Regions from separate parts of the Paenibacillus sp. FSL H3-0469 genome, predicted to be linked through region 1. Evidence: a T-box and tRNA genes for the amino acid it is inferred to sense, from the RefSeq annotation. Region 1 holds a T-box; the other holds one or more tRNA genes.

Region 1 (14,446 bases):
TGGTGAGGTCATCGTCCGCCACCGCCCCCGGAGAAACCGCCCCTGCTGCCCCCGCTGCCCCCGCCGGTGAAGCCGCCCCCGCTCCCGCCGGGAAAGCCTCCGCTCCCGCCGGTCATTCCTCCGCTGCCAAAGCCGCCCATGCCACCACCCATGCCGCCTTGCTGCGGAGAGGTGGTATTGCCTGAGGAAATCACGGTTGGGAGGATCACTTCATCCCCTTCACTTAAGCCGCTGACGATTTCGATGCTGCTCTCATTGTGGATACCGGTCTCCACAGCCACACGCTGCGTGCCGGCGGCATTGCCCGAAGCACTCCGGCTTCCTGCTGCCCTGCCGGAGAACCCGGCGCCGGCCGGAAATTCACCGCCGGAAAACGCTCCGCCCCGGGCTTCTCCGCCGCCCTGAGGGTATCCGCCGCCTTGACCGCTTCCGCGTGCAGCCCTGCCGCCGGTCTGGCCTTCTGCTCCTTCCGGCCGGATTTCGCCTTGGCCGCCGGGAGCCTGTCCGTCAGCCGTGCCACTCTCAGCAGACTTGGAGCCAGCCGCTCCGTTACCAGAAGTTTTGGTGCCTGATTCATTTCCGCCGGTCACCGGCACATTGACGAAGGATTTCCCGTTTATCTTTGTTACAGCTTCGATAGGAACGGTCAGAATATCCTTCTTCTCTTCGATGGTAACCGCCACCTCCGCAGACATGCCGATAAGCACACCCTCCGAGTTATTTAATCCTACAGTGACGTTGAACAGGGAGACACCATTGGAGGAGGTTCCTTCTTTGGCTATATCTATAACTTTACCGGTAAAAGACTTATCCTCAAGGGCATCCAGTGTAATGGTGGAGACTTGATTGAGCTTGATTTTGGGGATATCCAGCTCGTCTACCTGAACGGTTACGCTTAGATTCACGTAATCAGTCATGGTGAACAGCTCTGTACCATTCTGGGCCTGTTCACCGGCCGTAATATTCACGGCAGTGATCGTACCATCGATCGGAGCGGTCAGCGGATCAGGCGGAGCCATATCTTCATGGATGGCAGCGATGGATTCCTGCTGGTCTAAGATATCGCTATTGGCCTTATCAATGGCTTTTTTTGCCGACTCCAGCTCTTCCTCTGCCGCGTTATTCATAGCCAGCGTCTTGTAGCTCTCCTGTTTGTTTTCCAGCTCTGTCTTGAGATTCTCCAGCGACTTTGTGGCTTCCTTCAGCTTATCATCCAGATCGCCCGCGACAAATGTGATCAGCACCGCGCCTTTTTTAACGACATCGCCTTTCTTAACCATGACCGTATCGACCTTCCCGGCTTCTTTGGTACGGATGCTCTCGCTGTTGATTGCCGATACTGCACCTGAACCCGAGACACTCACCAGAATATCCCCCTTACTGGCAACTGCCGTATTCAGCGGGGCGGCGTTGATCTGCCGGTTCTGATCCGGCCAGAGTCTATAGCCCGCAATCCCTGCAATAGCAACGAGGAGTATGGCTGAAGCGATAATAATGATCTTTTTCTTCTTCATTTTGCGGCTCCTTCAGTGGAAGACGTGGCTGCTTTGGCGGTAACCTCAAGGGAATAGGCCTGGCTGGCGAGCTCCGTCCGCATTCCCTGGAATTCATCGTAGAATTTAAGGGCGTAGGTGCCGGAGCTCAGATTTTTGAACAGGACGCTGGTAAGGGTCGTAGAATAAGAGTTGTTTGTTCCCAGAGTCAAGTCGGTGCCAAGCGTCAGTGTTTTCTCGTGAGACTGTCCATAAGGATCTATAACCTGAAGGATGAGCTTATGCTGGTAAGCGCCTGTCTGGTAGGCATTATCCTGATTGAGATTGTAATTGAACGTCACAGCAATGCTGCTTTCGCCCTTGGTGAGTTCCCCTGTAGAGCTGGTAACTGCCAGTGTATAAGGGAAAAGCGGAACGGAAGCCAGATTGGTCAAAGGCGTAACCTCTGCCGGAGCCAGTGTCAGCGCTGCAGTATTCACATATCCCGTCGCAGCCGTTCCTGCGGCAGTCAGCTTGCCATCCGCAATCGACTGGCTGATATACAGCTGAAGACCTGCCGTGTCCAGAGCAGCCGGAACTTTTGCCCAGAAGGTAACCAGTGTTGTGCCCTCAGGGCTGGTTGGCAGCTCAGACTGGCTTACGGTTGCTTCAAAATATTGCCCGTCAGCAGTCCTGAACTGTGCGTACAGACGGGCCAGATCTGCCTGCCGGACTTCGTCGCTGTTCATTTCCACTTCGCTGTACACAAGATTCGAGCCGGTTCCTGTATACAGGAGGGTGGAACGTTCCTTGACGGTGGCTTTTTTGCCGGTGGCCGTGATCTTGAAGGCTTCCCCTGGAGCCAGCGGTGCAACACTTTTAACGGCACTGTCGCTTGTGCTGAGAGAGAGGAACTGCGACACTTCTGTACCCTTGGTCTCCTGGAGGATGAGCTTGACTTGTCTGAAATCCAGGGTATATGGAATATGGGCTTGAACCGATATCTGTGTGCTGGCACCAGGGGCAAGGACTGAAGAGCTGTTGCCCGTATAAGTCTGTGAAGAGGAAGTGAGATCCTTCTGATCCACCAGGAGTATTCCGGTAAAAGCAGGCAAAGTAATGGTCTTGGACGTTGCATTGCGTATCGTTAGTACAGCCTGCACCAGATCCTCGCTGCCCCAAGGCAGACGCAGCAGGGAGTCCAGAGAGACAGCGAACGTGCCGTAGGTATTGGTTACGCTGGTCTCGGCGGCGAGATGAATCTGGCTCTCCGGCTTATAAGGGATGCGGAAATAGGCCACAGGCAGCGTTACTTTATCCGCGCTGGCTGCAGGAGCAATCATGCGCAGCTCCAGCGAATTCTGAGCCAGCTCCAGCGGAACACTGGCGCTCAGCTCAATCAGCTTGTCTTCCAGCGGCTTCAGGGTCAGGCTGCTCAAGGTTGTGGACGTCACCGGGAAGCTATAGCCTTCCGCCGAATTGACGTTAAGCTCATAAGCAGGCAAAGTAACCGCTGTGCTGCCGGTATTCTTCACCCGGAGCTGATAGCTCCAGACACCGTTCCCGTTATCCGCATGCACAGTTGCCTTCAGCAGCTGCATGTCCACGATATTGCTGCCGATGGAGACCTTTTTGGTATAGCCCGCCGCTACAGTGAAATCGGCGGTTACCGCAGCCGGAAGCGCGTAGGAAGAGACAGGCAGGTACAGCTTGAGTCCTTCATCCAGCTTAGCGATCTGTAGCGTTAGCTTGCTGAGATTCATGTAGGAGGGGATCTCGGTCATATAATAGAGCGTCTTCTTCTCCTGAGGCTGAAGCTTGAATTCGGAGCTGCTGTCATCCAGTGTAAGTGTGAAGACAGAGCCGCCCGAGGATTTCAGGTACAAGCTATAGCCCGGATCTGTAAGCACTTTGGTACCCAGATTGGTTAAGCTAAGCCCGACCTTAGCATAGACTTTGCCGTTATATTTGTAGATTTGCACGGATTCGGCTTTGGTGCCGGCTGTAAGGCCGCCGAGTTCAACCTTCCGGGTCTCTCCTGTAAGCGAGGACAGAGAATAATTGGCTGGGACCGTGAACGTGCCTATACGCTGTTCATAATTAGCGGCGCTGAAATTCCAGCCGTAGATGTTGATTTTAAGTCCTTTGACGGAGGCGGCAGTTCCAATATTCGCATAGTATGTAAGGCTGGTGCTTTGCTTTGCGGGGATTTTCTTGACTGTACTGTCTGCGCTGACCGGTATTCCCTTGATGACGCTGCCGCCCGCCGTTACTATTTTGGAGAAATAGTCCGCCAGATTGACGCTGCTGCCGGCAGTATTGGTGTAGGTAAGCGTGTAGGTGAGAATATTACCGCCGGTTTGGCTCTGAATCCCTACATGGCTCAGCTTCACCTGAAGCGTGGTAGCGAGCTTGAGCGCACTTAGACTGTTAAGAGTGGAGACTTCCGTGACCGGGCTTGCTGCTGTGGCAGCCGTAGAACCGGATGAAGCAGCATAGGCCGTGGTTCCCGGGCTTCCTGCGGTTTGAATTGCGGCAAATGTGCTGAGCAGCAGCAGAACAAATGCTTTTTTTCGTGTAGGCATGTAATTTCCTCCTTGAATGATCTCATAAGGCAAAATATCAGCATTGACTGAATGCCCGCTGAAAAAAAGCCTTCAAACCGCGCTGAAGCTTAAAGGAAGCTTAAAAGAAGATAAAAAATAAGCGGAATTAGCGCAGCTTGTCAAACGGGCTGTTTTTGCATATAATAGATGGGCATATCTTCCCAAGCGGAGGATCGAAGTGCAGAGGATATAATCCGCATACATGCAATGATGGAGAAGAGTACGCAGTGCCTGGCTTACAGGGAGGAAGCGCCGCAGATTGAGAGCGTTTCTAAGAGAGCAGAGCTGCCGAAGTTCACTCCGGAGCAGTTCCCTGAATGTACATCAAGGCTTCCTTGAAGAGTGCTAGTAGGGGGGACCGGCCGCAGACCGTTATTTCTGTATAAAGTGAGACAGGTCTTTGCCGTACCGAAAGAGGGAATATTGCTCTTAAGGGAAGCGTACGGCCGTCTAACAAGGGTGGTACCACGGTCTTTTCGTCCCTTTACCGGGAGGAAAGGCCTTTTTTTGTTGAACAATATGAGATTTGAGGGGGCAGTACAAGCCATGAAAGACAAATTGGAAGCACTGAAGGCCGAGGCACTGACGAAGCTGCAGGCGGTGTCCGATCCGCAGATTCTGAATGATCTGCGCGTCAAATACCTTGGCAAAAAAGGCGAGCTGACAGAGGTTCTGCGCGGTATGGGCGGACTAAGCGCGGAGGAGCGTCCGGTGATCGGCCAGGTGGCCAATCTGGTGCGCAGCGCCATTGAAGAGGTGATCGGCGCCAAGCAGGAGCTGTTCCAGCAGCAGGAGACGGAGAACCGCCTGAATGCGGAGAAGGTCGATGTAACCCTGCCGGGCCGCGGCATGCCGCAGGGCGGCATTCATCCGCTCAGCCGGGTGATTCAGGAGATCGAGGATATTTTCATCGGTATGGGCTACAAGGTGGCGGAAGGACCGGAAGTGGAGACAGATTATTACAACTTCGAGGCGCTTAACCTTCCGAAGAACCATCCGGCCCGCGATATGCAGGATTCCTTCTATATTACGGAAGATATTCTGATGCGCACACAGACCTCGCCGGTTCAGATCCGCACCATGCAGGCGATGAACGGGGAGACTCCAGTCAAGGTCATCTGTCCGGGCAAGGTGTTCCGCCGTGACGACGACGATGCGACCCACTCCTTCCAGTTCCATCAGATTGAAGGTCTGGTGATCGGACGCAATATCCGTATGAGCGACCTGAAGGGGACCCTGCAGCAGTTCATGAAGGAGATGTTCGGTCCTAGCGCGGGCATCCGCCTGCGCCCAAGCTTCTTCCCGTTCACCGAGCCTAGCGTTGAGGTGGATGTAAGCTGCTTCAAATGCGGCGGCGAAGGCTGCCGGCTCTGCAAGCAGAGCGGCTGGCTTGAGATTCTCGGCGCCGGTATGGTGCACCCGAATGTGCTGCGGATGGGCGGCTACGACCCTGAGGTCTACAGCGGCTTCGCGTTTGGCATGGGCGCTGAGCGGATCGCGATGCTGAAGTACGGCATCGATGACATCCGTTACTTCTACACGAATGATATGGGCTTTGTGAAGCAGTTCAAGGGGATTTAGGGATTTGGCGGGTGTGTATGGGGCGCGGGCCGGATACTGATAAGCCGGAGGGGAATTTTGGAACTGGAGGAGCGATAGCGACCGCCTTTGTGTTTGAATTTTTACTGCTATATAGATTGAACTAAAAAATTCAAGTTGAAGGAAAAGTGGCGGAGGGGAATTTTGGAACTGGAGGAGCAGTAGCGACCGCCTTTGTCTGCGGATTTCAACCGTTAAAAACGGGATAAATCAAGAAATCTGCAGACAACAGCGGCCGGAAGTCCAAAACTTCTCTGGAGGTACACTGGAATACAGGAATTTGGGTTAGGACGAAGTTGGCACTATGGCTTGTTGTATATCCGCTTCCGTGCGCGAAGCGCAGGCCGCCATGGAGATCAATACATCTGAAACAAAAAGGAAGTGTGCGATTATGAAAGTATCAACCGCCTGGCTGGCCGATTATATATCGCTGGAAGGGGTTACCGCAGATAGCTTGGCGGACAAAATCACCACCGCCGGCATCGAGATTGACGGAGTAGAACGCCGCAACAAAGGGATTTCCGGGATTGTGACCGGCTACGTGAAATCCAAAGAAAAGCACCCCGACGCCGATAAGCTGAATATCTGCATCGTCGATGCCGGGCAGGGCGAGGATCTGCAGATCGTCTGCGGAGCGAAGAATGTCGCAGCGGGCCAGAAGGTACCGGTCGCGCTGGTGGGCGCCAAGCTGCCGGGCCTGGAAATCAAAAAAGCCAAGCTGCGCGGCGTGCTGTCGCAGGGGATGATCTGCTCGGCCAAAGAGCTGGGCCTGAACGACAAGCTGCTGCCTAAAGAGCTGCAGGAGGGCATTCTGGTGCTGCCGGAGCAGACCGAGGTGGGCCAGGATATTCTCAAGGTGCTCGGACTGAATGACGAAATCCTTGATTTCGATCTGACACCGAACCGTTCCGACTGTCTGAGCATGATCGGTGCCGCTTATGAGGTAAGCGCGGTGCTGGGCCGTGAGCTGAAGCTGGCTGATCCGGCGGCAGAGCTCGTAGAAACGGGCGGCAAGGCTGCGGACTCCATTACGGTTACGATTGAGGACGAGGCATTCTGCAGCCATTATGCCGTGCGTTATATTGCCGGAGTGAAGACCGCGCCGTCCCCGCTGTGGATTCAGAACCGCCTGATGGCGGCCGGGGTGCGTCCGATTAACAATATCGTGGATATTACCAACTATGTGATGCTGGAATACGGACAGCCGCTGCATGCATTTGACGGCGGGCAGGTCCAGGGCGGAACCATCGGTGTACGGTTTGCCCGTGAAGGGGAACGACTGGTAACCCTTGACGGCCAAGAGCGCAAGCTTGAGCCGCAGATGCTGGTCATTGCCGACGGTTCAGGCGCAATTGGCCTGGCAGGAGTGATGGGCGGACTGTCAACAGAGGTTACCGCAGACACCGTTAATATCGTACTGGAATCAGCCAAATTCGATGGCGGAACGGTACGCAAGACCTCGCGTCAGCTCGGTCTGCGCTCAGAAGCGTCCCAACGGTTCGAGAAGGAAGTCGACCCGAATGCGGTCATCCCTGCGCTTAACCGCGCGGCTGCACTGATTGCCCGGTATGCCGGAGGAACGGTGCATGAAGGGATCGTCCAGGCCGGAAGTATCGCTGGTCAGGAGAAAGTGCTGCAATTATCGCTGGAGAAGCTGAACCGCTATCTCGGGACAGATCTGTCATTGCTGGAAGTGAAAACCCTGTTCGGACGTCTGCATTTCAAGTGCGGTGATGCGGCTCAGGGAATCGTCGAGGTCGAGGTGCCGACACGGCGCGGAGACATTACGCAGGATGTGGATCTGATTGAAGAGATCGCCCGCTTATACGGCTATGACAACATTCCGACCACGCTGATCGAAGGCACAACAACACCTGGTGCGCTTACCAGACAGCAGTCCCTGCGCCGCGAGCTGCGCCGCCTGCTCTCACTGGGCGGATATCAGGAGGTTATGGGCTATTCCTTCATCCAGCCGGAGCAGAGCAAGCTCTTCCCTATGCTGGCGGAAGGCAAGCAGTCAGTGAAGCTGGCGATGCCGATGAGCGAGGAGCGCAGCGTGCTGCGTACCAGCCTGCTGCCGCAGCTGCTGGACATTGCCCTCTACAACACGAACCGCCGCCAAGGCGATCTGGCGTTGTTCGAAATCGGAAATGTGTTCTTCACGGAAGAAGAAGTCCTTACCCGCCAGCCGAGCGAGCTGCCGGTGCTGGGGCTGCTGCTGAGTGGTACGCGTGCAGCCAAGCAGTGGAACGTGGCTGCTGAGCCGGTGGATTTCTTCGACCTCAAGGGGGCGCTGGAGACTGTATTTGCGCATCTGGGCCTTACGGATCGCGTAGTCTATGAAGGGGACGCGCCTGAAGGCTATCATCCGGGACGCTCTGCTTCCATCTATCTGCTTCAGGCAGAGGGCCGTGTGAAGATTGGTTCGATGGGGCAGCTTCATCCCGAGCTGCAGCGCCGGATGGATCTGGAGGATACCTACGTATCCGAAGTCCTGCTCCAGCCGCTCTATGATGCGGCGCGTGCCCAATTGCAGTATAGCGAGCTTCACCGCTTCCCGGGCATGGAACGGGACATTGCGGTGGTAGTGGATGACGCGGTTCCGGCAGGCGACCTGATCGCGGCGATCCGTGAGCACGGGGGTACTCTGCTGCAAAATGTGCAGGTATTTGATATCTACACAGGAGGCAAGATGGAGGCGGGTAAGAAGAGCGTTGCCCTGTCGCTCTTGTACCGCCACACCGAGCATACGCTGACTGACGAAGAGGTTGTGGAAGTGCATGACAAAGTGGTCTCTGCGCTTGAACAAACTTTTGGTGCAGAATTAAGAAAATAGCAGGAATTGTGCAAAGCCGCAGCGAATCCATTTAGAAACAGAGATTCGCTGCGGCTTTTCTGTACCCATGTGAAGTGCGGAGGAACATGCAAATAAATGCAATGGACGCGTGCTTTTGCCAAAGGTCAGGAAATCACGCTACAATAGGAGTAAGAGCAAAGAAACCAACTTAGAATCCGCACACATACAAAGGAGGGCACAACTGTGGCTATGGACCGGACCCGTGTCGCCGTGGAGATATACGGAACTTCCTACAAGCTTGTCGGAAGCAGCACAGAATATATGAAACAGGTCGCCCGTCATGTCGATGAGCATATGCGTGCAATATCGAAATCACATTCCAGACTGGATACGCCGCGGATTGCGGTGCTTACAGCTGTACATATGGCAGAGCAGGCAATCCAGGTTCAGGATTTCAAGAATGAGCTGAATATGCTGACCGGTGAACGCACTGAGCTTCGCGTGGAGGTGTCACGCCTTCAGGAAGCACAGCGTGAACAGCAGGAAGAATATGAGAAGCTGGAAGCCGCAGCGAAGGAAGAGGCTGCGCGGCTGGTTGCCGCCGCCGAAGAAGAACGCTCAAGGCATCTGGAGCAGCAGGAGCAGGAGAGGCAGCTGCATGCCCAGCTGCTGGAGGAAGAGAAGCAGGCGGCGGACGCTGCCCGCGAGCAGCTGGTGCAGGAGCTGAAGGCGCGAGAGGATGAGCTGAAGGCGCTGCGTGAGGGGCATGAAGCAGAGCAGGCTGCAAGCCGCGAGGCAGCACGTCAGGAGCTGGAGGCCGCAGAAGCTATGCGGATGCAGCAGCTGGAACAGATGAAGTCTGCCCATCAGCAGGAACTGGAGCAGCTGCGCGAGACGCTGACCCGCGAGAAGACAGAGACGTTGTCTGCTCTGGAGCAGGAGTTGCATGAGACGCGGGAGTCGATGGGCAGCGAGATCGTGGAGATCCGCTCCACGCTCAGCAAGGAGCTGGCTGATACCAAGGCTGCGCTCACAAGTGAGCTTACCGGGGAACGGGAAGCGCTTGAGAAGGAGCAGGCCAAGACCAAGGAGCTGCGGCAGTCCCAGGGGACGCAGGAGCACCGGCACAAGCAGCAGCTTCAGGAGCTGGAGAAGCAGCTTGGCGAGCTGCGCGGCGGAACCGGGCAGCTCCAGTCCCGGCTGCGGGCAGCGGAGGCCGGGCTGAAGGGCGAACGCGATGCGAGGCTGACGCTGCTGGCGCAGTACGAAGCTGTGCTGAAGCGGGAGGAGCAGCTCGGAGAGGAGCTTAAGCTTGCCGCTGAGCAAGGAGAGCAGCAGAGTGCGGCGCTGGAGGAAGTGCGCAAGCAGGCTGCGGCTTCGCAGAGCGAGGCGGAAGCGCTCCGCAGCAAGCTGCGGGACGCAGAGGACAAGCTAAGCGTTGCGCTGGAAGAGCTGCACACGGCGAACGAGCTGGGCACCCTGCTGAACGAAGAGGTGGAAGGGCTGCGCCAGCAGGTTGTAGCTGCGCAGAGCGAGGCGGAAGCGCTCCGCAGCAAGCTGCGGGACGCAGAGGGCAAGCTAAGCGCTGCGCTGGAAGAGCTGCACACGGCGAGCGAGTTGGGCAACCTGCTAAACGAAGAGCTGGATGAGCTGCGTAAGCAGGTTGCGGCATCGCAGAGCGAGGCGGTAGAGATCCGCAGCGAACTGCGGGATCTAGAGGGTAAGCTAAGCGAAGCGCAGGAAGAGCTGCACACGGCTAAGGAGCTGGGCAATCTGCTGAACGATGAGCTGGGAGGGCTGCGCCAGCGTTATGAGCTGACGCAGGAAGAAGCGGCAGCACTGCGCACATCGCTGCGGGAGACGGCAGATCAGCTCAGCCGGACGCAGGTGGAATTCGACCGTACGGCAGAGGAAGCGGCGTCCTGGCAGGAGCGTGCGAACAAGCATATGGAGGATATCAGCGAGCTGGAGATGAACCTTCTGGAAGAGGGGGAGAAGTCGGCAGCCTTGCAGCGCGAAGTGGAGACTCTTCGCGGACAGGCAGACGGCATGGTTCAGCAGCTTGATCAAGAGGCGCGGCTTCGTGCCGAAGCGGAGCAGGAGCTTGCCGTTCAGCAGGAGGCGGCACAGGCAGCCCGCAAGGAACTGGCTGCGCTGCGCGGCCGCTACGAGGAGCTGATCGCCCAGTACGACGAGATTCTGCAGGACGGGGAGCAGCTGAAGGAACGCTGCGAGCTGCTGGAAGCCGAAGGCGAGGAAGCTGCGCGGCGTCTGGAAGAGCTGTATGAGGCAGGACGTGAAGCTGCGGCTACGGCGATGGAGCAGCAGGAAGCACTTCGCGAGACCCGGGAGTATGAAGCTACCTGGAAGCAGAAATATGAGGAGCTTCTGCAGCGTGAGCAGCAATGGAACGAGCAGGAAGCACAGCTGCGCGAGGAGATTGAGATCTGGCAGCAGGAGGCCGGAGAAGCCGAGGCTCAGGCGGAATCAGTCAGCCGCTCGCGCACCGAAGCAGAGCAGCGGCTGGATGAGATCGGCGAGAGCTATGAGATGGTCCAAGGCCAGCTGCGGCTGGTACAGGCCCAGTTCGAGCTGCAGCAGGGAGAGCTGGAGAAGCTGTCCCAGGAGCATCGCAGCCTGCAGGCGGAATATGCCAAGCTACAGAGTGAATATAATGAATGGATTCAACTGATCGAACAGGACAGTTGAATGGCGGATGCATCACAGGAAGAGCTGTTGTAAGCAGGAATGCTTAGAACGGCTTTTTCTGCTGTGCAGGGACGGTGGGCGGATTCATCCTTAGTGGGACTGCAAGGGAGGGCTGCTGCTCTAAAGTTGGCTGGAGTGAAGTAATGCACAATTCCTGCACTAAATACAACATTCGTACCTCTGAAGCAGCTAATTGCGGGAAATCCTGCCTAGAATGCAACATCTCAATGCCAATGACCCGCTCCACCAGTAACATTCCTGCAAAATGTGCAACATTCGGCGTTCTCAAGCTGCAATCCGTTAGAAATCCTGCAAAAGGTGCAACTTCGGCGTTCTCAGGTCACATTGAGGAGCACAAGTGCCCCTGAATCGAGCGGAAGTTGGTTAAATGAGCAAATGAGTAGCACAAGTGCTTTTGACATAATAAGTATTGCAACCGGTTACAACCCGGGGTAGGATGTTGGTTGAGGTGAACGGGATGGATAAGAAATGGGTCAGCGGCGCTGGGGTTGTTGTGCTTTTTATACTGTTGTCATATTTGTTTATAGGCTTTGCGCATCATTCCGCCCGGATGGGCAATATCGTTAAGGAATTGAGCGGGGAGCCGATTCAGGACAAGCCCGGATATCATATTGTGCTGATCGAGCAGGAGCGGTACCACCCGTACTGGGAGATGGTCGAGAAGGGGGCCGCGGAGGCTGCAGCGAAATACGGGATAGAGATCGAATTCACGGGACCGGTGCGCAACAACATGGAAGAGCAGATCAGTCTGCTGGAAAAAGCGATTGCCGCCCAGGCGGATGCGATCATCGTGCAGGGGCTCAACGACGAGAAGTTCACGCCGGTGATTGATAAGGCGGTGAACCGGGGGATTCCGGTGATCACGATTGACACGGATGCTCCCGCCAGCCGGAGACTGGCCTATGTGGGGACCGACAATGTAGCTGCCGGTGAGGCATTGGGACGCATGGTAGTGAAGACGACTGGCGGGAAGGGCAAAATAGGTGTGATCATCGGCAGCGAGCTGGCCAAGAACCAGCTTCAGCGCCTGGACGGGCTGAAGAATATCGTGAAAGACTATGGCGGCATGGAGATTGTCGATGTCCGCAGCTCCAACATCTCGCATATGGAAGCAATCCAGCAGGCGGCGGATATGCTTAGGTATCATCCGGAGATTGATGTAATGGTGGGCACCAGTTCAACGGACGCGCTCGGTGTACTCCAAGCATCGAGAAGCCTGAAGCGCGGTCCGCTGACCATTATCGGCTTCGATAACCAGGCGGAGACGCTGGATGCCATCAGCCGGGGAGCAATCACAGCGACTGTTGCACAGCAGCCCTACCTGATGGGGAATATGGCGGTCCGGCTGCTCCATGAGTATTTTAATGGTGCCCATCTGCAGCCCCGGTACTACACAGGAGTGAAGGTACTGGATAAGACCAATGTGCAGGAGGGGGAGAGCCTATGAGTATCCGAGTGAAGCTGCTGATCTGCATTCCGCTGCTGGTGCTGCTGATGAGCTCGGTCTCCTTCGTACTGTTCCAGAGCGGGAAGAATGTGCAGGAGAGCTACCATCTGATGATGAACCGGATCATGCTGTATAAGGAGGTATCCTATGAGGTCGGCGAGAATATGCGCTCCTTGAACCGCTTCATTATGCAGGTGGATACGGACAGCTTCCCGGAGGTGGAAAAGCATCTGGGCGCGGTGCTGGAGCTGCGCAGCAGGCTGGACGGAATGAATACCATCGGGGGCAGCGGCCTTCCGCTGATGAACTACAGCCACCTTATTGATACTTTTGTGGAGCAGGCGGGTCAGATGATTACGGAGATTGACGGACAGGATGCGAATTCGCTGGCAGGTGCCTATATCGAGGCGGAGCAGACGCAGCGGTTCATCCGCGAGGAGGCTCAGGAGCTGGTTGATCTGGAGCTGGACCAATATAAGCCGATCTACGCGGAGATCATGTCCACGACAGCGAAGCTGAACCGGATGGGCAGTCTGCTGGTGATTACTGCGGCGCTGCTTAGTATCTGTATGGCGGTCTGGCTGTCCAGCAGCATTACCGGACCGATCCGCCGCCTGGTGGCAACGGCCAAGCAGATCTCGAAGGGACGGATGGATACCAAGGCGCCGGAGAGCGTCAATAACGATGAGATCAGCATACTGTGCCGCGCTTTTAACGGGATGATTGATAATATCCAGGAGCTGATGAAGGAGAACATTCAGAGTGCGGAGAAGGACCGGCTGGTCAAGGAGCTGGAGCTGAAAATGCTGCAGAGCCAGATCAATCCGCATTTCCTGTTCAACACACTGAATTCCATCGCCAAGCTTGCGTATCTGGAAGGGGCGGCGAGAACCAGTGATCTGACCGTGTCGGTCTCGCGTATGCTCCGCTATAATCTGCAAAAGCTGGACCAGGCCGTTCCGCTGCGCGAGGAGGTCGAGCATGTGAATGAGTATATCAACATCCAGCGGGCCCGCTTCCGGGACCGGATTGCTTTTGAGATGGAGATTGATGAGGAGGCGATGGACGGGATGGTGCCGTGTCTGACGCTGCAGCCGATCTTCGAGAATGCCTTCGTTCATGGTCTGGAGCAGATGGAGGAGGGGGCTATACTTACGCTATCGATCCGTTACCGCAGCGGGCAGGTGGAGATTGTGATCAGTGATAACGGGGCGGGCATGAACCGCGAGACGGTAGCCCGGCTGATGGGCTCGACTCAGCAGGAGGCGCCGCATTCCAGCGGGAAGGGCCAGTCTACCGGGCTTGGGACACATAATGTTTTTAAAAGACTGCATTTATTCTTCGACGGCCAGCAGCTCATCGAGATCAACAGCAGTGAAGGGCAGGGGACGGCGGTGCTGTTCCGGCTGCCCTTCCGGACCTCGGCCTAGAGGCACTCACCTGAAGTGAAGGGGGAAAAGATAACGATGTACAAGCTGCTGATCGCAGATGATGAAGCACTGGAGCGGGAGGGGCTGGAGCTGATGATCCGGCATCTGATCCCGGACAAGTTCGAATTCCTGCATGCCGGGAACGGGCGGAAGGCGATTCAGCTGGCGGAGGAGCACCGGCCGGATATGATTTTCATGGATATTAAGATGCCCGGTATCCAGGGGCTGGAGGCGGTGCGGCAGATCCGGGAGAAGCTTCCGGCGGCGCAGATTGTGATGATTACGGCCCATGACTACTTCGCGTATGCCAAGGAGGGGCTGCTGCTGGGGGTGCGCGATTATCTGTTGAAGCCGGCCCGGCGGGA
Region 2 (14,446 bases), 3.2 Mb from region 1:
TTTTCTTCCGGGTACCGGAGTCAAGCTGCGGGGACAGCCCGCTTGTTCCCTTCAGGGGAAACTGGGCGACAAGCGGCATACCGGTCTTGCGTTTGCGGTGTCTCAAAGCCTTCACTCTCCTATGCCTATAGATAAGTTGCCGCGTCACTGGGTCCGAAGCCTCCGTCCTTAATGGCCCCTATGGCTTCGTTAAGCCAAGTGTATGACTTGTATGACCTGAGTATAGAAGAAGTCTCCTGCGGCTGAACAGTGAAGCTTCGGGATATTCCTGTACATTACGGCTAACCGCACTGTGCACTTATCATACATTTGTGCAGTAATCGCAAGTTCAACGCAAATAAGCCCCCGGAGTACTCCTTAAGGAGAACAATCCGGGGGAATTCGGGTGGTCGCACAGGACCTATCCGTAGCCTTACGATTTAAACTTGCCTGTAATAAATTATAGGTGATATACTCTGGAAAATGTACTAATTCTCCAACCTAAACTTTCAATATCCAAACTTTTCTTCAGGAGGCCAGCCCATGAACCCGCTTCTGTTCCGCATCCCTCCCCTGCCGCATTATATAGCCAGCGGCCTCAATCACTGCCAGCCCGGCTATAAACACCGGAGCCGCCAGCAGATCAAGGTATTTGATTTGCTCATTGTCCAGCAGGGATGCCTGTATATTGGCGAGGAGGAGCAGCGGTTCACCGTGAAGGCAGGCGATGCCTTGATCCTGCGCCCCGACTGCCACCACTTTGGAACCGAAGGCTGCAAGGAAGAGACGGCCTATCATTGGCTTCACTTTCAGACCTTCCATGACCTGCCTGCTTTATCCGTGACATTGCCTGCTTCCGGCAACCCGAATGAGACTGCAGGAGAGCTTCCCGTTTCTCTATTCGATATCAGCTCCTTCAATCTGGTGTTATCCCAGTTTGTTAACTTGCTTCTGCCGGACAGAGCTTACGGGGTATTGGAGCAGCTCACACAATTGCAGGCCACCGCCCACCTCGAAGCCGTCCGCTTCCGGCAGCAGCTCCTCTTCCAGGATCTCCTGCAGCAGTTGGCTGCTTCTGTGAATCCAGAGCACCGCAGCTCCCAGACCACCCTATGTGCCGAACAGGCCGCCTCCTATCTCCGCACCCACTACCGTGAAGAGATTACAACCGCCATGCTGGGAGACAGCCTCAACTTCCATCCGGTCTATATTGCCCGCTGCATGAACAAGGTATATGGCTGTTCACCCATGGAATATCTGCTCCGCTACCGGATCGGACAGAGCAAGCTGCTGCTGATGCAGACCAGCTTCCCGATCGCCCGGATTGCCGAAGAGGTGGGCTTCAACCAATCCTCCTACTTCAGCTCCAGCTTCATGAAGCTGGAGGGGTTGTCGCCGCGCGAATACCGGCAGCGCTTCTCATGAAACAGGCCATCAGCGAAGCATACGCTGATGGCCTGTTTACTTAGGGGTTATTACGCCTCCGGCAATGCCGCCGTCAGCGTGAACCCGAATTCCAGCGGCTGACCCGCTGCGATCCGGTATTCCGGATGCACCGGCGCTCCCCAGCTGTCATCCCCGCCCACACCCATCTGTTGTGCCGCGAGGGTGACAACCGTGTAGTGCACCTTAGGCAGCTCATAAGCATGTGCTGCCTGCTCCAGCTCGAACGCTGTATACGGTGACAGCGTACATTCCAGCGGCTGGCCTGCAGCCGCCTGAACCTGCAGCCCATACCCCCGGCTGTCCGTGATGCTCACCTCACGGACGCCCGTCCGGTTGCCGGATTCCTGCGGCACCAGATACGGTGACGGCAGCTCCGTCACCTTACGCCGGAAGCGGGTGAGCCGCGCTCCATAGGCGCGGTCACTGTAGTTCTCTTCCGGTCCGCGGGCATACCACTCGGAGGCCTCGTAGTCTGCCGACATCCGGAAGGATACCGCCACCACCGGAACATCCGGCAGACCGTCTGCCCCGGTGTAGACCATGCGGACACGGACGCTGCCATCGGCATGGACCGTGTACTGAATACTTGCCTTCAGCTCACTGCTGATGCTGAAGGCATAATCGAAGCTGACCGTAGCCCGGTCTGCTTCGGTGTGCAGGCTGACCGCTGTGCACTGGCGGGCCAGACTGGCTGCGAACCAGCCGCCGGCATGGTACCCCAGCGCAGTCCCCTTATCATTGTCAGTCGTTGCCCGCCAGAACAATGGAACCGGCGGAGTCGCAATCATCTCGCGCCCCCCGTAGCAGAGCGACACCAGAGAGCCCGCCTGCTTAGAGAACAAGGCGGAGAAGCCGCGCCCGGTGACCCCGATGTTCACATCCCCTTCAATCACGCGGAACTCCGCTGCCGCAGGCAACAGCGCCGTTTCTCCGCCTGCTTTTGCCCCGGCCGCTTCTGCGCGAGCTGCTTCAACCCGGAAGACATGCTCTCCATAAGCAGTCTCGAACCCCCGCTCCGCCCATAGCTCGGCTTCCTTCAGCACCAGACCTACAGCCAAAGTGTACTCCCCTGGAACTGCTGACACATCTGGCAATTCTAACGTAATTCTCGCCTCTTCCTGAGCCGCAACCGCAAGCTCCTTCTGCCCCTTGAAAATCTCCCTTCCCTCTTTCAATAACCGAAACTCCAGCAGCAGCCGCCCCGTCCCCTCGAACAGATTCCCGTTGACCACTGTCACCGCATCCCGTTCAGGAACAAGCCGGATATTCTGGTAGAGGAACTTTACCTCTTGCATCTTCGGCGTGATCGTCCGGTCAGCGAACACAATCCCGTTTCCGCAGAAGCTGTAGTCCGTTGGCCGGTCATCGAAATCCCCGCCATACGCCAGATACTCTTCACCGTAACGGTTCTTTGCTACCAGCGCCTGATCGATGTAATCCCAGATGAAGCCGCCCTGATACAGCGGATAACGGTTCTCCAGCTCGATATATTTATGGAGTCCCCCTACCGAATTGCCCATAGCATGCATGTACTCACAGCTGATATACGGCTTATACGGCTGATTCTCCAGGTATTCTACAATGTCGGCGGGCTTGGCATACATCCGGCTCTCCATATCACTGCTGTCATTATATTTGCGGTTATGGAAGACTCCTTCATAATGCACCAGCCGTCCCGGATCAGCCTTACGGAAGTAATGGGACACCTTCAGAATGACCTCGCCCGCATACGATTCATTGCCGCAGGACCAGATCAGGATCGACGGATGGTTTTTATCGCGCTCCAGCATCGATACCGCCCGGTCCATGACAATCCCCTCCCACTCCGGCTTATCCCCGGGGATGTTCCAGGACGGCTCAACGGCGCCCATCTTCTGCCACGAGCCATGGGACTCCAGGTTCATCTCGTCAATCACATACACCCCGTATTCATCGCACAGCTCATACCAGAGCGTCTGGTTCGGATAATGCGAGGTCCGCACCGCGTTGATATTATTCTGCTTCAGGATGATGATATCCTTGATCATATCTTCCCTGGAGATGTTGCGGCCCGTGCGGGGGTTGAACTCGTGGCGGTTGACACCTTTGAACATGATCCGTTTGCCGTTCAACAGCATCAGCTTGTCCTTCAGCTCGAAGGTTCGGAAGCCCGCCCGCTGCACAATTGCCTCCACCAGCTCCCCTTCGCCATTACATACAGAGATACAGACGCTGTACAGGTAAGGATTCTCCGCGCTCCACAGGAATACCTTGCCCGCATCCAAGCTTAGAGCCACCTTACCCGCCACAGCTCGTCCTTCTGTATTCGCAACTACAGCGCCTGCTGCATCCTTCAGCTCCACCCGAATCACTGCCTCAGCCTCAGTTGCCATACGAAGCTCAGCTGTTAACTTGCCTTTCTCATAGGAAGCATCCAGCCCCGCCTGAATCCGCAAATCCTGTACATGCAGCTCAGGAACCGTATACAGATACACCTCGCGAAAAATCCCCGAGAACCGCCAGAAATCCTGATCCTCCAGCCAGCTCCCCGTACAGCGCTGATAGACCTCAACCGCGAGCTTATTGGCTCCTTCCTGCAGATAGGGTGTCAATTCGAATTCCGCAGGGGTGAAGCTGTCTTCACTGTAGCCGACGAAGTGCCCGTTCAACCAGACATAACAAGCCGCCTCTACGCCCTGAAAAGAAATAAAAACCGGCCCCTGCTCCATAATTGCCGGCACCTCAAACATCTTCACATAGCTGCCCACCGTATTACTGCTCACCGGAATCTCCGGCGGCCTTACAGCATCCAGACCGTCCCAGGGGTACATCGTATTCGCATATTGCGGCCTGCCGTACCCCTGAAGCTGGATATGACCCGGCACCTGGATGTTCCCCCAGCCGCTCGTATCATATTCCGTCTTATAGAAATCCTTAACACGGGCTGCCACATTCACCGCATAACTGAATTTCCAGTCTCCGTTCAGAGAGTAACGCAGCGCCATGGGGGCTTGTCTCTCCGCTTCCTCCATCGTTCTATAATAGCGGTGATCCGAATGCGCTTCCAACCGGTTCACCTGAAATACAGATACATCGCTTAGCCAATCCAGACTAGGTTCATTGCCTGACATTATAGTGTCCTCCTTCATCTTCTTGAAGTGAATCTGTTCCTTATTCTACCCAAAGTTCGCCCCGGCTCCAAGAAGCGGATCACAACTTCCGTGCAGATAACTTACTTTTCAGACGGTTTTATGGTTTCCGGAGGCTTTCGCTTCATTCTCCAACGATGCAAAATAAGCGATCTTATGGTCAATCTTCCGGGCAAAGCTCTGAAAGAACTTGATCTTCTCATCGATATGCTGTTTATGCTCCTGCAGCAGTCTGCGCTGATCTGGCAGACGGTCCTTGCCTTCCTGCGAGAACGCAATGAATTGCTTAATGTCGGCGATAGCCATACCGGTATCCTTCAGGCAGCAGATTAACGAGATCAGCTCCAGATCCTCGTCATTGAAGCACCGGTTGCCGTTCGCATCCCTCCCCACAACCGGCAATACCCCTTCCCGTTCATAGTAACGCAGCGTATATTGGCTCAGTCCGCTTTTTTGTGCTATGGTTTTGATACTGTATCCCATCCGTACAAGCTCCTCTCTGCCAGCCGTTGCCGGCCTCATCTATATAGTAAAAGTACCATCAATCCGTTTCTATGAACAGTCACTCTATGATTCTATTGACTTACACCTAACTCTAAGGTCTAAGCTTACACTATACCTTCATTTAAGGAGTGAATAATTAATGGTAAAAAGAATTAATGTAGCTAACGGCGCACTTGAGGTTTCCGAGATTTCCCTCGGTTGTATGCGGATCGCTGATTTGTCGCCCAAAGAGGCTGAAACCCATATCCACAGCGCCCTTGAGGTGGGCATAGACTTTTTCGACCATGCAGATATTTATGCCGGAGGTAAAGCAGAGGAAGTATTCGGTAACGTACTGACGGCAAATCCCGGAATGCGCGACCGGCTGATGATTCAGGCCAAATGCGGCATCCGTAACGGCTTCTTCGACTTCTCTAAGGAGCATATCGTGAGTTCAGTAGAGAACAGCCTGAAGCGGCTGCAGACCGATTATGTAGATGTCCTTCTCCTGCACCGTCCTGACACCCTGATGGAGCCGGAGGAAGTGGCGGAAGCCTTCGATAATCTGGAGAGCAGAGGGCTGGTCAAGCACTTCGGTGTCAGCAACCAGAACCCGTTACAGATTGAGCTGCTGAAGAAGAACGTCAAGCAGCCCCTTTTGTTCAACCAGCTTCAGCTCAGCATCATGGTAACTGGAATGATTGATTCGGGCTTCAACGTCAACATGACCAATGCCGGTTCCGTAGTCCACGACGGCGGAATCCTGGAGTACAGCCGCCTGCATGATATGACCATCCAGCCATGGTCTCCGTTCCAGTACGGCTTCTTCGAAGGCGTATTCCTGGGCAGCGAGAAGTTCCCTAAGGTGAACGAAGTCATTAACCGTATTGCCGGGGACAAAGGAGTAGCCGACACCGCGATCGCTATTGCCTGGCTGCTCAGACACCCGGCCAAAATGCAGCCGATTGTCGGCACCACCAACACCGCCCGCCTGCTCGACATCGCTAAGGCTTCAAGCATCACCCTCAGCCGCGAAGAATGGTACGAGATTTACCGCGCAGCCGGAAATGTCCTGCCTTAACGCAGAAGGCAAAAATACACCGCCAGCTATAGACGGAAGAGGTCTAAAGTCTGGCGGTGTTTTTTTACTACCTCGCGATTGGGCTTGCTTTTTTACCCATCTTATAAATTCCAATCCAGGCTAACAATAATACGATTTGAGCCAGAACGACCAGCCACAATACCTCCGTGAAACCTCCTATGAGACAAAATATAGTGTTAACCAGCGGGAATCCTACGAAAGTAAACATGATCGGAAAATCTTTTTTGGGAGTGATTGAATAATTAGCCTTCCGGTCCCAGAACTTTGTGAAAGCCAAGGCTAACACTCCGATTGTAATTACAGAAAGTGCAATCAACATCACCCATTGCATATTAGATTCCCTGGCGAAGAACGGCCCCATGTAATTAAAGAAGTTGGATAAAGGTGAGAACATACAAGCCAATGACGCAAGGGACGCCAAAAACGGATAGATATAACCCACGGTTTTACTGTAGCCTTTCTTCTTATGCCACCATTCACCGATCAGGATAAAGACTGTCCAATATCCCGCGATATAAATCCATCCTGTAAAATTCATCACCGGTTCCCCATAGATTTGAGGTTCACCGGCCAGCGGATAATAACTCCATCTTGCAATGGTTCCATCCATGGTCTCAAAAATCTGTTTAACGGCCACCGGGTCGAGTGAAAAGTCAAACACCATCGCACTTAATCCCGTAATAAACGGTTTCGTCCAGGACGGTATATTTACAGACTTTAGAACACGCAAAGTGGAATAGATGATCAGAAACTCAATAATAGGGACAGTAATTGGTATGTTAAATAACATTAAAATACTGCGCCCATAGGCGTAGAACCCTTCCCCAAGCGATGAAGCAGTAATTTCAAAAACGGCGGCGTAAAAGAACACAAAACCTATAAATTGCAGTAAAACCGTTTTGGGATGTGTTTCCTTATCAAGGATATAGAACACCATTAGGACAGCAGCAATTAAGACAAGAATGTCTTGAATAACCCATACAGGCACTACAGTTATACTACCCATTTTCTTCCTCCAATTAATTTAATTTGAATCGAACGTTTAAATAAATTATAATGTCACCATGTTAGTTAAACAACAGGCTGTTCGTTTGGATTATGTTAGTTACCATACAAATCATATTAGATTTGTTCATTAACCATTTTATTATTTTAAATTAGGAGGTTACGATGGCAGACAAAAAAACAGATCACCGGGTGAGATATACAAAAATGGTTATTAAAGAAAGCCTGTTGAAGCTGATGACAGAACGGTCTATCAATAAAGTTACCGTGACCGACATTTGCAGCGAAGCAGGGATTAACCGCAACACCTTTTATTCACACTATGCGAATCAGTTTGAGCTTCTTTCAACAATCGAAAATGATCTATATGAAGAAATTAAGCAACTTGGGATTAGTTCTGCAAGCCCTCAAAAGCTTTCTTATGAATTATGTAAATATATAAAAGCGAATAAAACGATATGTGAGGTTCTGTTCTCGGAGCATGGCAACAAAGAATTATTGGAAAGAATCCTATATATCAGTCACGACCTAACGATTGAGCGCTGGAAGCAGGAATTAAAATATTTTGATCCGCAATTATTTGAATCCTGGTATACGTTCACCGCTCATGGCAGTATAGCTATTATTAAAAAGTGGGTGAGCAGCGGTCTGAAGGAAAGCCCGGGTAAGGTTGCAGTTTTTATTGATAAAGCCACAGAGGCCGTATCCAAAGCATTTTATTCCGAGGAATCATAAATCATAAAAAATGAAGCGGTCCCTCTTTGTTGAAGGCCGCTTCTCTGCTCTTTTTCCAATTCATTTCATTCCTTATTCCTTACTCATTCTGATTGCTCTAATTGATCCTTTGCCTTTTGTAAAAGTGCAGTCTCTTGAGCGGAAAGCTCATTTAAAGTCGTAAAAAAAGGTTCTATGGGTACCATCACACCACAGGTTGAACCTAATCCCAGCATCAATCTGAGGTAAAATTGAACCTTTCTTTTCTCACTGGCAATTTGCTCTAATTCTGAGAGACCCGAGTTTTTTTCTTCATCTCCTGATGCTTCCTTCCGTCTCGAATTAAATATCTTCATTTCCATTAAACTTCCCCTCGGAGTATTCTTCGGCGCGCGCCAACAAATCACTCATGAATTTCCCGATCGTCTGTAACTCAGCCTCTGAATAAGATTCAATAAACTGATAAAAGTTGTCTTCTTTCGCTTGATGCATCTTTTGATGCAGTTGATATACCTGTCTTCCCTTATCCGTTAAGCTAAAATAAATCTCCTTCCGGTTGTTATTTAGTTGATTTTTCATAATGAAGCCTGTTTCCAACAGCTTGGAACTAATACTTGTAATGCTTGCTTTGGACAGATTCATTCTTTTGGTAATTCCGGTATGATTGATCGGCTCATGATCACCAATGCAATCAATAACATGCACACTGGTAATATTATTGGACAGCATATCGATCTGAAGCTTTTTGGCTTGCTCACGAAACAGATTAATTTCATGTTCTGTATATAATTCGTTCAAATGCAGCATTCTGATATATTGCTCATAAAGGTGACCTTTAGAATGATTTTGAAATTCCACTTGCCAAATCTCTCCTCTCTTGTACTTAATGCAGACTAGGGTCAAAGGCAGCAATCAATTGCTTTTTATTTTTGTTCACTACTGAACAAAATCATATTAGCACGAATGATATTGAGAATCAATATCATTTTCATCTTTTCAAGCCGAAATGAATCTGCTATAATCAACCAGAGTACCAAACATCCTACGTTTGTAAAGGAATGATACAATTGTTAGCTCAGACTCAACGTTTAACCTTGGTGGAACAGGTGGCCTACCAGATCCAAGAGAAGATCGAAAGCAGCGAATGGCAAGTAGGGACGCGTATTCCTCCAGAGCCGGAGCTAATGGAGCAGCTTCAAGTCAGTCGTAATACCTTAAGGGAAGCAATTCGGGCTCTAACCTACGCGGGTCTGCTCAAGACCAGACAAGGGGATGGGACTTATGTATGCTCCTCCAGTGTTTTAGGGTCAGTGATTAGAAAAGTAATAGAGCATACCGATAAGTTTGAGAGCCTGGAGGTCCGGTATGCATTAGAACGAGAGGCGGCTGCCCTGGCTGCGCTCAGGAGAGACGAGGAAGATTTGGCGGCACTTCGGACATGTCTTGACCAGTGCAGACAAGCAGCCGTCCAGCAAGATCTTGAAGCGTATGCTCACTGGGACGTGGAGTTTCACAAAATGGTGATAGCCGCTTCACATAATCAATTGATGTCGAATTTATACAATCATATTTCTGAGGCGCTGCAAAACATGATTTTAGAAATGAAGGATCTCAAAACCGTGGATTTCTATATCGACTCTCATGCCCTGCTCTATCAGGCCATTGCGGATCAGAATGGTCATCAAGCGGAGGAGGCTGTTCGTTTATACATTGACAAAGCCCGTACACAGGAGGCACATCTATGAGTTCACCAGAACAATTGTTAAACAAGCAAGATGGAATATCCAATACCGGTATTCGGAAGCAAGCGACACTCTGGTTCATGATCATAGGAATTATTTTTATCGCAGCGAATTTGCGCGCACCCCTCACCTCAGTGGGACCCTTGGTCAGTCTTATTCGGGACAACGTGCATATTTCTAATACTTTAGCAGGCCTGATTACTACAGTTCCACTAATTGCATTTGCCCTATTATCACCTTTTGTACCCAAATTAGGACATAAATATGGTATAGAACGAATTATCCTGATTTCTCTTATTTTTTTAGTCATCGGTATTGCTGTTCGGTCGTTATCCGGAGCAGCGACTTTATATGTTGGAACTGCAATTCTGGGATTTGCTATTACTATATGTAATGTATTACTTCCCAGTCTGATTAAACGGGAATTTCCGCAGCAAATGGGGACTATGACAGGGGTCTATTCGGTTTCCATGAATCTATGCGGGGCAATTGCTTCCGGTATTAGTATTCCCTTAGCTGTGGGAGCAGGTATGAACTGGCAAGGTGCCCTTGGAGTATGGGGAATACTTAGCTTCATCTCTATTCTCTTTTGGATACCGCTGCTCAAGACTCCAACGAACCCCGCCATTATTGGTAGCAGCACAGATAAGAACCATCAGGTTAAAATATGGCGCTCCCCATTAGCCTGGCAGGTGACTCTCTTTATGGGAATACAATCAGCCATTTTCTATGTGCTGGTTGCCTGGCTGCCTGAAATCCTAAAAGAACAAGGCATCAGTTCGAGTCAATCCGGCTGGTTTCTATCGGTTCTGATTATGGCGTCCCTCCCCTTTGCCTTTATCGTTCCTGTTATGGCAGGGCGTATGTCTAACCAGCGGTCCTTGGTGGTTATTACAACAATCCTACTTTTGATCGGAACACTTGGGCTTCTCTATAGCAGTGTCCAACTGCTTCTGTTGTGGGTGATTATTCTTGGAATTGGAGCGGGCTTTGCCTTTGGCTTATCTATGATGTTTTTCGGTTTACGCACTCAAAGTGCCCATCAGGCGGCGGAACTATCGGGCATGGCCCAATCCATAGGATATCTGCTGGCAGCCATCGGCCCGGCGCTGATAGGTTACTTGCATGACGCCACTCATAGTTGGAGTGCTCCACTCCTGATCTTGGTTGGCGCTTCTGCCCTACTCGGTATCATTGGTCTTGGGGCGGCCAGAAATCAATTTGTGGGTTCTACGAAGTAAGTTCATGATATAAACGACTTAACATATAAGCAGATGACATATAAATTAAAAGAAACAGGCCCTGTGTAGTAAGATACACAGGGCCTGTCTTGTTCTCAGATACATATGGGATAAGGTACGAAAGCTCAAAGAACATAATCATCCTGCAAATGAACGATGCTGGCGCCTCAGTCTTGTTCATGTGCCGATATAACAGATAATGCGTGCCTCTAGGTATACACACAATAAAAAAGCCCACCAGAGAATATCTCTGATGAACTCTTTTAGCGTAATACCGGCGAGAGGACTCGAACCTCCACGGTTTCCCACTCGATTTTGAGTCGAGCGCGTCTGCCATTCCGCCACGCCGGCAAATATTTAAAATGGAGGTGCCACCCAGATTTGAACTGGGGATAAAGCTTTTGCAGAGCTTTGCCTTACCACTTGGCTATGGCACCACATGAAATGGAGCGGACGACGGGAATCGAACCCGCGACCCTCGCCTTGGCAAGGCGATGCTCTACCGCTGAGCCACGTCCGCATATAATGGCTGGGGATATAGGAATCGAACCTATGAATGACGGAGTCAAAGTCCGTTGCCTTACCGCTTGGCTAATCCCCAATATATTTTTTGAAAGAAAATGGGGCGACCGATGGGTCTCGAACCCACGAATGCCGGAACCACAATCCGGTGCGTTAACCCCTTCGCCACGGTCGCCATGTGAAGCTTTTAAGTTGTATTGCTATGTAATTCTTATAAAAGAAATGGGGCGACCGATGGGTCTCGAACCCACGAATGCCGGAACCACAATCCGGTGCGTTAACCCCTTCGCCACGGTCGCCATATGATTCTTTTATATGAAATTACTTGGCAGGGGCAGCAGGAATTGAACCCACACCAACGGTTTTGGAGACCGTTGTTCTACCTTTAAACTATGCCCCTAAAAAATGGTGGAGGCTGATGGATTCGAACCACCGAACACGTACGTGAGCAGATTTACAGTCTGATGCGTTTGGCCACTTCGCTAAGCCTCCACGGTATGGTGCCGGCGAGAGGACTTGAACCCCCAACCTACTGATTACAAGTCAGTTGCTCTACCAATTGAGCTACACCGGCATATTAAGTTGTGTATGGTGGCGCGGGAGGGAATCGAACCCCCGACACAAGGATTTTCAGTCCTTTGCTCTACCGACTGAGCTACCGAGCCATAAAAATGATTCTGTAAAGATGGCGGAACCGACGGGATTCGAACCCGCGGTCTCCTGCGTGACAGGCAGGCATGTTAGGCCAACTACACCACGGTTCCATGTTTGGTACTTTATGGAGATTGGTTGCGGGGGCAGGATTTGAACCTGCGGCCTTCGGGTTATGAGCCCGACGAGCTACCGGGCTGCTCCACCCCGCGTCATTGTACAAAATCTATTCAGTTAAGATAGATGGTGGAGGCTGAGGGGTTCGAACCCCCGACCCTCTGCTTGTAAGGCAGATGCTCTCCCAGCTGAGCTAAGCCTCCATATATGACTCGTATGGGATTCGAACCCATGTTACCTCCGTGAAAGGGAGGTGTCTTAACCCCTTGACCAACGAGCCATGCTGTGTAAAAGTATTGCTACGGAGAGAGGGATACTCTTCACTTCGTTACGAGATTGCGAAGCAGTGCTAACGAAGCCTATGCTCCAACGAACCACTGAGGGTTCTCATCCCTATTCAATGAAGTATTGCTACGGAGAGAGAGGGATTCGAACCCTCGAGACGCTTGTGGCGCCTACACGATTTCCAATCGTGCTCCTTCGGCCAAACTCGGACACCTCTCCATATGGCTCCCCGAACAGGACTCGAACCTGTGACAACTCGATTAACAGTCGAGTGCTCTACCAACTGAGCTATCAGGGAATATACATACCAGGCTTGATCACCTGAAAACTGAATCCGAAACGAATCTGCGTGTTAGAAATTTGGATAAGCCCTCGACCGATTAGTATTGGTCAGCTCCATGCATTGCTGCACTTCCACCTCCAACCTATCTACCTCGTCGTCTTCAAGGGGTCTTACATACTGGGAAATCTCATCTTGAGGGGGGCTTCACGCTTAGATGCTTTCAGCGCTTATCCCGTCCGTACGTAGCTACTCAGCCATGCTCCTGGCGGAACAACTGATGCACCAGCGGTACGTCCATCCCGGTCCTCTCGTACTAAGGACAGCTCCTCTCAAATTTCCTGCGCCCACGACAGATAGGGACCGAACTGTCTCACGACGTTCTGAACCCAGCTCGCGTACCGCTTTAATGGGCGAACAGCCCAACCCTTGGGACCTACTTCAGCCCCAGGATGCGATGAGCCGACATCGAGGTGCCAAACCTCCCCGTCGATGTGGACTCTTGGGGGAGATAAGCCTGTTATCCCCAGGGTAGCTTTTATCCGTTGAGCGATGGCCCTTCCATGCGGTACCACCGGATCACTAAGTCCGACTTTCGTCCCTGCTCGACTTGTAGGTCTCGCAGTCAAGCTCCCTTATGCCTTTGCACTCTGCGAATGATTTCCAACCATTCTGAGGGAACCTTTGAACGCCTCCGTTACTCTTTAGGAGGCGACCGCCCCAGTCAAACTGCCCGCCTGACACGGTCCCCGTACCCGATAAGGGCACTAGGTTAGAACCTAGATACGATCAGGGTGGTATCCCAACGGCGCCTCCGCAGAAGCTTGCGCTCCTGCCTCCACGGCTCCCACCTATCCTGTACAGATCGTACCCAAATTCAATATCAAGCTGCAGTAAAGCTCCATGGGGTCTTTCCGTCTTGTCGCGGGTAACCTGCATCTTCACAGGTATTAAAATTTCACCGGATCTCTCGTTGAGACAGCGCCCAAGTCGTTACGCCATTCGTGCGGGTCAGAATTTACCTGACAAGGAATTTCGCTACCTTAGGACCGTTATAGTTACGGCCGCCGTTTACTGGGGCTTCGGTTCACAGCTTCGGACTAAGTCCTAACCGCTCCCCTTAACCTTCCAGCACCGGGCAGGCGTCAGCCCGTATACTTCGCCTTACGGCTTCGCACAGACCTGTGTTTTTGCTAAACAGTCGCTTGGGCCTTTTCACTGCGGCCCCCTCGGGCTATTCACCCTACCGAGGCACCCCTTCTCCCGAAGTTACGGGGTCATTTTGCCGAGTTCCTTAACGAGAGTTCTTCCGCGCGCCTTAGAATTCTCTTCTCGCCTACCTGTGTCGGTTTGCGGTACGGGCACCTTCTCCTGACTAGAGGCTTTTCTTGGCAGTGTGAGATCATGACCTTCGCTACTGTAATTTTCGCTCCCCATCACAGCCCAGCCTTACGGTGTGCGGATTTGCCTACACACCAGCCTCACTGCTTAGACGGACATCCATCAGTCCGCGTCACTACCCTCCTGCGTCACCCCATCGCTCATAGCGGATTACGGTGGTACAGTAATTTCAAACTGTTGTCCTTCGACTACGCCTTTCGGCCTCGCCTTAGGTCCCGACTTACCCTGAGCGGACGAGCCTTCCTCAGGAAACCTTGGGCTTTCGGCGGATCAGATTCTCACTGATCTTTTCGTTACTCATACCGGCATTCTCACTTGTATACTCTCCAGCGCTCCTTACGGTACACCTT

The links. The T-box of region 1 lies ahead of pheS (phenylalanine--tRNA ligase subunit alpha). A T-box ahead of a tRNA ligase gene usually reads a tRNA of that ligase, here a tRNA-Phe.
Region 2: it has a tRNA-Phe gene. The T-box ahead of pheS (phenylalanine--tRNA ligase subunit alpha) is inferred to sense a tRNA for this amino acid. The anticodon was not compared.

Annotation. Positions count from the first base shown of each region.
Region 1 covers NZ_CP150302.1:6,547,349-6,561,794, forward strand. Annotated here, with positions in the region: gene NSS83_RS28600 (ABC transporter ATP-binding protein) at 1-12, opposite strand, end outside; gene NSS83_RS28605 (efflux RND transporter periplasmic adaptor subunit) at 9-1,514, opposite strand; gene NSS83_RS28610 (hypothetical protein) at 1,511-4,057, opposite strand; T-box leader at 4,277-4,565, shown strand; gene pheS (phenylalanine--tRNA ligase subunit alpha) at 4,625-5,659, shown strand; gene pheT (phenylalanine--tRNA ligase subunit beta) at 6,069-8,513, shown strand; gene NSS83_RS28625 (hypothetical protein) at 8,718-11,183, shown strand; gene NSS83_RS28630 (sugar-binding protein) at 11,662-12,651, shown strand; gene NSS83_RS28635 (sensor histidine kinase) at 12,648-14,081, shown strand; gene NSS83_RS28640 (helix-turn-helix domain-containing protein) at 14,118-14,446, shown strand, end outside.
Region 2 covers NZ_CP150302.1:3,298,824-3,313,269, forward strand. Annotated here, with positions in the region: gene NSS83_RS14255 (ABC transporter permease subunit) at 1-79, opposite strand, end outside; gene NSS83_RS14260 (helix-turn-helix domain-containing protein) at 523-1,404, shown strand; gene NSS83_RS14265 (glycoside hydrolase family 2 TIM barrel-domain containing protein) at 1,455-4,535, opposite strand; gene NSS83_RS14270 (MerR family transcriptional regulator) at 4,644-5,036, opposite strand; gene NSS83_RS14275 (aldo/keto reductase) at 5,197-6,117, shown strand; gene NSS83_RS14280 (carotenoid biosynthesis protein) at 6,185-7,144, opposite strand; gene NSS83_RS14285 (TetR/AcrR family transcriptional regulator) at 7,309-7,878, shown strand; gene NSS83_RS14290 (hypothetical protein) at 7,962-8,219, opposite strand; gene NSS83_RS14295 (MarR family transcriptional regulator) at 8,200-8,715, opposite strand; gene NSS83_RS14300 (FCD domain-containing protein) at 8,925-9,602, shown strand; gene NSS83_RS14305 (MFS transporter) at 9,599-10,840, shown strand; tRNA gene NSS83_RS14310 (tRNA-Leu) at 11,113-11,191, opposite strand; tRNA gene NSS83_RS14315 (tRNA-Cys) at 11,204-11,277, opposite strand; tRNA gene NSS83_RS14320 (tRNA-Gly) at 11,286-11,360, opposite strand; tRNA gene NSS83_RS14325 (tRNA-Gln) at 11,367-11,441, opposite strand; tRNA gene NSS83_RS14330 (tRNA-His) at 11,462-11,537, opposite strand; tRNA gene NSS83_RS14335 (tRNA-His) at 11,586-11,661, opposite strand; tRNA gene NSS83_RS14340 (tRNA-Trp) at 11,689-11,762, opposite strand; tRNA gene NSS83_RS14345 (tRNA-Tyr) at 11,769-11,854, opposite strand; tRNA gene NSS83_RS14350 (tRNA-Thr) at 11,861-11,936, opposite strand; tRNA gene NSS83_RS14355 (tRNA-Phe) at 11,952-12,027, opposite strand; tRNA gene NSS83_RS14360 (tRNA-Asp) at 12,049-12,126, opposite strand; tRNA gene NSS83_RS14365 (tRNA-Met) at 12,149-12,225, opposite strand; tRNA gene NSS83_RS14370 (tRNA-Val) at 12,258-12,333, opposite strand; tRNA gene NSS83_RS14375 (tRNA-Glu) at 12,339-12,410, opposite strand; tRNA gene NSS83_RS14380 (tRNA-Ser) at 12,545-12,634, opposite strand; tRNA gene NSS83_RS14385 (tRNA-Asn) at 12,638-12,713, opposite strand; rRNA gene NSS83_RS14390 (23S ribosomal RNA) at 12,776-14,446, opposite strand, start outside.